DNA from 2 places in the Streptomyces sp. NPDC001108 genome. Region 2 is predicted to be linked to the other one. Evidence: predicted binding sites of a transcription regulator. Region 2 holds the regulator's gene; the other holds the start of a gene.

Region 1 (3,408 bases), on a different contig from region 2:
GTCAGCGAGACCTCACCGGTCATCGCCACGTCCGTACGGACCAGCCGCCCGGAGAGCAGCGAGGCCAGCGCGGTCGTCATGGTGATGCCGGCGCTCGGGCCGTCCTTGGGGACCGCGCCCGCCGGGAAGTGGATGTGCACGCCCCGGTCCTTCAGGTCCGCGACCGGCAGTTCCAGCTCCGCCCCGTGCGAGCGCAGGAAGCTCAGCGCGATCTGCGCTGACTCCTTCATGACGTCGCCGAGCTGACCGGTGAGGGTCAGTCCGGAGGCCCCGGTCTCCGGGTCGGCCAGCGAGGCCTCCACGAAGAGCACGTCGCCACCGGCCCCGGTGACCGCGAGCCCGGTCGCCACCCCCGGCACCGAGGTCCGGCGCTCGGCCGGGTCCTGCGCCGACTCCGGGACGTGGTGCGGGCGCCCGATCAGGCCCCGCAGGTCCGCGTCGGTGACGGTGAACGGAAGCTCCCGGTCGCCCAGTTCATGCTGGGCCGCGACCTTGCGGAGCAGCCGGGCGACGGCCCGCTCCAGGTTCCGGACCCCGGCCTCCCGCGTGTACTCGCCGGCCAGCCTGCGCAGCGCGGACTCGTCGAGCGTGACCTCGTCCGCCGCCAGTCCGGCCCGCTCCAGCTGACGCGGGAGCAGGTGGTCGCGGGCGATGACGACCTTCTCGTCCTCGGTGTAGCCGTCGAGCCGGACCAGTTCCATGCGGTCGAGCAGCGCCTCCGGGATGGCTTCGAGCACATTGGCGGTGGCCAGGAAGACGACGTCGCTGAGGTCGAGCTCGACCTCCAGGTAGTGGTCGCGGAAGGTGTGGTTCTGCGCCGGGTCGAGGACTTCGAGGAGGGCGGCGGCCGGGTCGCCCCGGAAGTCGGAGCCGACCTTGTCGATCTCGTCGAGCAGGACGACCGGGTTCATCGAACCGGCCTCCTTGATCGCCCGCACGATGCGTCCGGGCAGAGCACCGACGTACGTACGCCGGTGGCCGCGGATCTCGGCCTCGTCCCGCACCCCGCCGAGGGCGACGCGGACGAACTTGCGGCCCATGGCGTGCGCGACGGATTCGCCGAGCGAGGTCTTGCCGACACCGGGCGGCCCCACCAGCGCCAGTACGGCGCCGCCGCGCCGCCCGCCGACGACCCCGAGGCCGCGGTCGGAGCGCCGCTTGCGCACGGCCAGGTACTCGGTGATCCGCTCCTTCACGTCCTGGAGCCCGGCGTGCTCGGCGTCCAGGACCCGCTGGGCGCCCCGGATGTCGTAGGCGTCCTCGGTCCGCTCGGTCCAGGGAAGTTCGAGGACGGTGTCGAGCCAGGTCCTGATCCAGGAGCCCTCGGGGCTCTGGTCGGAGGCCCGCTCCAGCTTCTCGACCTCCTTCAGCGCCGCCTCACGGACGTGCTCGGGCAGGTCGGCGGCCTCGACGCGGGCCCGGTAGTCGTCGGACTCGTCGCCGGAACCGGACTCGCCGTTGAGCTCGGCGAGCTCCTTGCGTACGGCGTCGAGCTGGCGGCGCAGCAGGAACTCGCGCTGCTGCTTGTCGACGCCCTCCTGGACGTCCTTGGCGATGGACTCGGCGACGTCCTGCTCGGCGAGGTGCTCGCCGAGCCACTGGATGGCGAGCTTCAGCCGGGCGACCGGGTCGGTCGTCTCCAGGAGCCGCACCTTCTGGGCGGTGGTGAGGAACGGGGAGTAACCGGAGTTGTCGGCGAGCGCGGAGATGTCCTCGATCTGCTGGACCCGGTCCACGACCTGCCAGGCGCCGCGCTTCTTCAGCCAGCTGGTGGCGAGCGCCTTGTACTCCTTGACCAGCTCGGCGGCGGCGCCCGGCAGCGGGTCGGGGACGACCGGGTCGACCCGGGTCCCCTCCACCCAGAGCGCGGCGCCCGGACCGCTGGTCCCGGCCCCGATCCGCACCCGGCCCCGGCCGCGGATCAGCGCGCCCGGGTCTCCATCCGAGAGCCGCCCGACCTGCTCGACGGTACCGATGACACCGGTACCGGCGTACGTACCGTCGATCCGCGGCACGAGCAGCACCTCGGGCTTGCCCCCGTCGGCCCGGACCGCCGCCTGCGCGGCCTCGACGGCGCCCCGCACCTCCGCGTCGGACAGGTCCAGAGGCACCACCATCCCGGGCAGCACGACCTCGTCGTCGAGCGGCAGCACGGGCAGGGCGAGCGGAGTAACCGCGGTGGAATCGGTAGCCATGATCTCCCCTTCGGCAGTCAAGTTGAGCTATGCAGACTCAATGCTCCTGAGCCGCCCATTGTTCCCAGGGATGTGTTCGCTCTGAGCGATCAACCGGAAGCGCTCCCGTGTCGCCGGTCTCTTCGTTTCGCAGCTAGGGGTCACCGTTCGGTCGCGGTGCAGAACCGACGGCCGCGCGCTTCGTCCAGCAGGGGCAAGAAGCGCCGAGCGTCCGAAGCAACAGCCTCCGAAGCGTCAACCCTTCCGCACTACAGTCCCGGCTCGTGACCGATGCCACCCACCGCACTGCTACGGACGACGACGCGCTCCTGAAGAGACTGCACGCACTCGCATGGGGCGCCGGAGGCGCAATCCCCTCCCGCAGAAGCCTCCCCGACACGCCCTTCCCGCCTGTCACGCTCGCCCAGGTCGAGCACGCGGAGCAGAAGCTCGGGTATCGGCTGCCCGCATTGCTTCGCCGCATCTACACCGAGATCGGCGACGGAGGGTTCGGGCCGGATGGCGGCCTCGCATCACTGATACCGCGCAGCATTCCGCACTGGCACTTCCCGGACTGGCACTGTGCAACCACCGTCCACGACCAGCGGCCAGGATGGGGGCCACCGGCATCGTGGTTCTTCCTGACGGGTGGCGGCTGCACCATGGAGTGGCACGTCTCCCTGACAGCGATCGACAACCCGGTGCTGCTCTGGGACGCCGACGGTTGGGAACCAGACTGGGGCCAGAACCCCCACGATGGCCTGCGCTACGCGGCACCGTCTCTGCGTCAATGGCTGTGGACCTGGGCGGACGGAGGGGACGTGTGGGACGAAGCGCTGGCGCACATCAAGCAGGACGTCAGCAACTGAACGTGACCCACCAGGCGTCGGGTCCATGCGCGGACGGGGCCGAGGCGAGTCGCTCAGAGCAAGGAGGACCAGGGGTCGTCGTCGTACGGTTCGGGCTTCTCGGGGTGGAGCATGCGGCGAACACAGCGCAGGAGTCCGGGTTCACCGGTTCCGGCGGCGGCACGCATCCACGGCAGGGCGTCCATGGCGTGCGCGCGTTCGTCCGTGGCGAGGGTGTCGACGGTCCGGTGGAGATCCTCGGGGATGGGCTCATCGGTGAGGCAGAGCCAGCCGATCGCCGCGGCCAGGCGGACTTCGGGGGCGTCCGTCCCGTCACGCCACCCCTCACGGAACCACGGGACGGCCGACGGCCCTACGTGAGCCCG
Region 2 (3,408 bases):
ACTGGGACGGATCGCCCGCGTCGAAGTGGAACCGGCTCCCTGCCTCATGGAGTTCGCGCTGCTTCATCCCGATCCGGACGACCCGACCTGGCTCCGCCCCGTTCCGCCGTCCACCGCTCTCGCGCAGCATCTGCACCCCATAGAGCGCGAGATCCTGGAGCGGCGCCGGCACTCGGTCGAGCTGACGGAATCGTTCGAGCCGTTCATGGACATCAGCACCGTGGGGCCGCCCACCACCAATGCCATCACGGTGCTGGAAGGCGTGAACCGCATCAACGCGGCACTGGACCTCGCCACCGCAGAGTGCCGTACCGAAGTGCTCACCGTCCAGCCCGGCGGCGGGCGGAGCGAGGACCGCCTCATCAAGTCGCTGGAACGGGGCCTGTCCGTCGTCCACCGGGGCGTCCGGATGCGCACGCTCTACCAGCACACCGTGCGCCACAGCCCCAGCACCCTCGCGTACGCGGAGCGCATGGACGACGCCAACGTCGAGATACGCACGCTGGAGGAGCTGATCGGCCGCCTCATCGTGTTCGACCGGACCGTCGCGTTCATACCCGCCAGCGACGACGACCAGATCGCCCTGGAGCTCCGCAACCCGGGACTCGTGCACTACCTGGTCAACGTGTTCGAACAGTTCTGGACCAGGGCGGCGCCGCTGTGCGAGGAGGTCAAGTACGAGCCGACCTCGCTCGGCATCAGCGGGGTCCAGCGGTCCATCGCCCAACTCCTGGTGGAGGGGCACGTGGACGACTCCATAGCCCGCCGGCTCGGTATGAACGTCCGCACCTGCCGCGCCCACGTCGCCAAGCTCGCCGCCGCCCTCGGCAGCAACAGCCGGGCCCAGCTCGGCTATCTGATAGCCCGCTCGGGCATCCTCGAAGAGGACTCCTGACCGCCCGTACGGACCCCCTGCCGCACAAAGGGCGTCCCGGAACGGCCGAAGGGCCGGGAGCCGTCCCTCAGGACGCCTCCCGGCCCTTCTCCGGCTGTCGCGCCGTCGCGCGGCCCCGTTCTCAGCCCTTCGGCCGCTTGGGCCGCCAGACCACCAGCGCGCTGGTCTGCTGCACGTCCTGGTACGGCACCAGATCGCGCCGGTACGAGGCGTGCACCTGGGCCTCGCGCTGCTGCATCGCCTGCGCCGCGCCGTCCACGGCCGCCGACAGCTCGGCGACGCGCTGCTGGAGGGCGGCGACCTGGTTCTCCAGCTCGATGATGCGCTTGATGCCGGCGAGGTTGATCCCCTCGTCCTGCGACAACTGCTGCACCGTGCGGAGCAGCTCGATGTCGCGGGCCGAGTAGCGCCTGCCGCGCCCGGCCGTGCGGTCGGGCGAGACCAGGCCGAGGCGGTCGTACTGGCGCAGGGTCTGCGGATGGAGTCCCGAGAGCTGGGCCGCGATCGAGATCACGTACACCGGTGTCTCATCGGTCAGTTCGTACGGATTGCGTCGTCGGCCGTCCACCTCAAGCTCCCTTCGCGGCCTGGAACAGTTCGGCCCGCGGGTCGTGGCCCGCGGTCGCCCGGCGGTACGCCTCCAGCGCTTCCCGGGCCTCTTCGCCGAGGTCCTCGGGGACCGCCACCTCCACCGTGACCAGCAGGTCGCCCCGGGTGCCGTCCTTGCGCACGGCGCCCTTCCCGCGGGCCCGCATCGTACGCCCGTTGGGCGTGCCGGCGGGCAGCTTCAGGGTGACCGGAGGTCCGCCGAGCGTGGGCACCTTCACCTCGCCGCCGAGCGCCGCCTCCGTGAAGTCGACGGGGACGGTGACCGTGAGGTTGTCGCCCTTGCGGCCGAAGACCGGGTGGGCGTCGACGTGGACCACGACGTACAGGTCGCCCGCCGGACCGCCGCGCTCGCCGGGACCGCCCTTGCCGCGCAGCCGGATCCGCTGGCCGTCCGAGACGCCCGCCGGGATCCGGACCTGCATGGTCCGGGAGGACTTGGCGCGCCCGGACCCCTTGCAGACGTCGCACGGATCCTGGGCGATGAGGCCCCGGCCCTTGCAGTCCACGCAGGGATCGGTGAGCGAGAAACCGCCGCCGGAGCCGCGCGAGACCTGGCCGGTGCCGAGACAGGTCTGGCAGACCCGGGGGGTGCCGTTCTTGTCACCGGTGCCGGAACACGCCTTGCAGGGCGCCTGGCTGGACATCCGCAACGGGACGGTGGCCCCGTCGACCGCCTCGGTGAAGCTGAGCGTCACCTCGGACTCGATGTCCTGGCCGCGCCGCGGCTGCACCCGCGTCCCCGTACCGCCCCGGTTGAACAGGCCGCCGAAGACATCGCCCAGGCCGCCGCCGCCGAAGCCGCCGGCACCGCCCTGGCCGCCGCCCTGGGCACCCCCGAAGAGGTCGCCCAGGTCGAAGTTGAAGTTGCCGCCCGCGCCGCCGGGGCCGGCCCGGAAGCCGCCGTTGCCGAAGAGGGCGCGGGCCTCGTCGTACTCCTTGCGCTTCTTGCTGTCGCCGAGGACGTCGTTCGCCTCGGAGATCTCCTTGAAGCGCTCCTCCGCCTTGTCGTCGCCCTTGTTGGCGTCCGGGTGGAACTCGCGGGCGAGCTTCCGGTACGCCTTCTTGATCTCGGCGTCGGTGGCGTCCTTGGGGACGCCGAGGACCTTGTAGTAGTCCTTCTCGACGAAGTCCTTCGTGCTCATCGACGTCCCTCCTTCCGGACGATCGGCCATGCGGCCGGCGCGTGGGCCGGTCGCATGGCCGGGCGGTGGGCCCCGAGGTGGTCGGACGGGATGTCAGACCTCCTCGGTGCCACCGCTCTCCTCGTCGGTTGCCTTCTCTTCCTTGGCGGCCGCCGGGGTCGCCCCCGGCTGGGGCTCGGCGACCGCCACCCGCGCGGGGCGGATGGTGCGCTCGCCGATCCGATACCCCGGCTGCAGGATCGCCACGCAGGTCGTCTCCGTGACGTCCGGCGCGTACGAGTGCATCAGGGCCTCGTGGATCGTCGGGTCGAAGGGCTCGCCCTCCTTGCCGAACTGCTGCAGGCCCAGCTTGGCGACGACCGTCTCCAGGGATTCGGCCACCGACTTGAACCCGCCCACCAGCTCGCCGTGGTCCCGGGCGCGGCCGACGTCGTCGAGCACCGGCAGCAGCTCGGACAGGAGGCCCGCCACGGCGATCTCCTTGACCGTGGCCCGGTCCCGCTCGACGCGGCGGCGGTAGTTCTGGTACTCGGCCTGGAGCCGCTGGAGGTCGCCGGTGCGCTCGGTGAGCGCGGAGCGGACCTGGTCCAGCTGGGCCGTCAGGCCGACTGTCTGCACTCCGTCCCCGGCCGGGGACGCCTCCTCCTCCGCGGAGGGCTTGGCGTCCTTCGGCTCGGCTCCTTCAGGGGTGGCGCCGGAGGGGACGTCGGGCTTCTCCTCGAAGCCCGGAGTCTCCTCGGTCACACCGCACCGCCCTTGGAG

Evidence for each region. The regulator HspR, encoded in region 2, represses chaperone genes until heat shock. The targets are predictions, from matches to a motif close to TTGAGNNNNNNNNNCTCAA.
Region 1: the regulator HspR is predicted to act here: its motif matches at 2,218-2,236, upstream of lon (endopeptidase La).

The regions. Positions count from the first base shown of each region.
Region 1 covers NZ_JBSFKL010000002.1:184,157-187,564, forward strand. Annotated here, with positions in the region: gene lon (endopeptidase La) at 1-2,195, opposite strand, end outside; gene ACWC97_RS05660 (SMI1/KNR4 family protein) at 2,459-3,043, shown strand; gene ACWC97_RS05665 (hypothetical protein) at 3,097-3,408, opposite strand, start outside.
Region 2 covers NZ_JBSFKL010000005.1:209,928-213,335, reverse strand. Annotated here, with positions in the region: gene ACWC97_RS14420 (helix-turn-helix transcriptional regulator) at 1-895, shown strand, start outside; gene ACWC97_RS14415 (heat shock protein transcriptional repressor HspR) at 1,017-1,463, opposite strand; gene dnaJ (molecular chaperone DnaJ) at 1,465-2,646, opposite strand; gene grpE (nucleotide exchange factor GrpE) at 2,740-3,390, opposite strand; gene dnaK (molecular chaperone DnaK) at 3,387-3,408, opposite strand, start outside.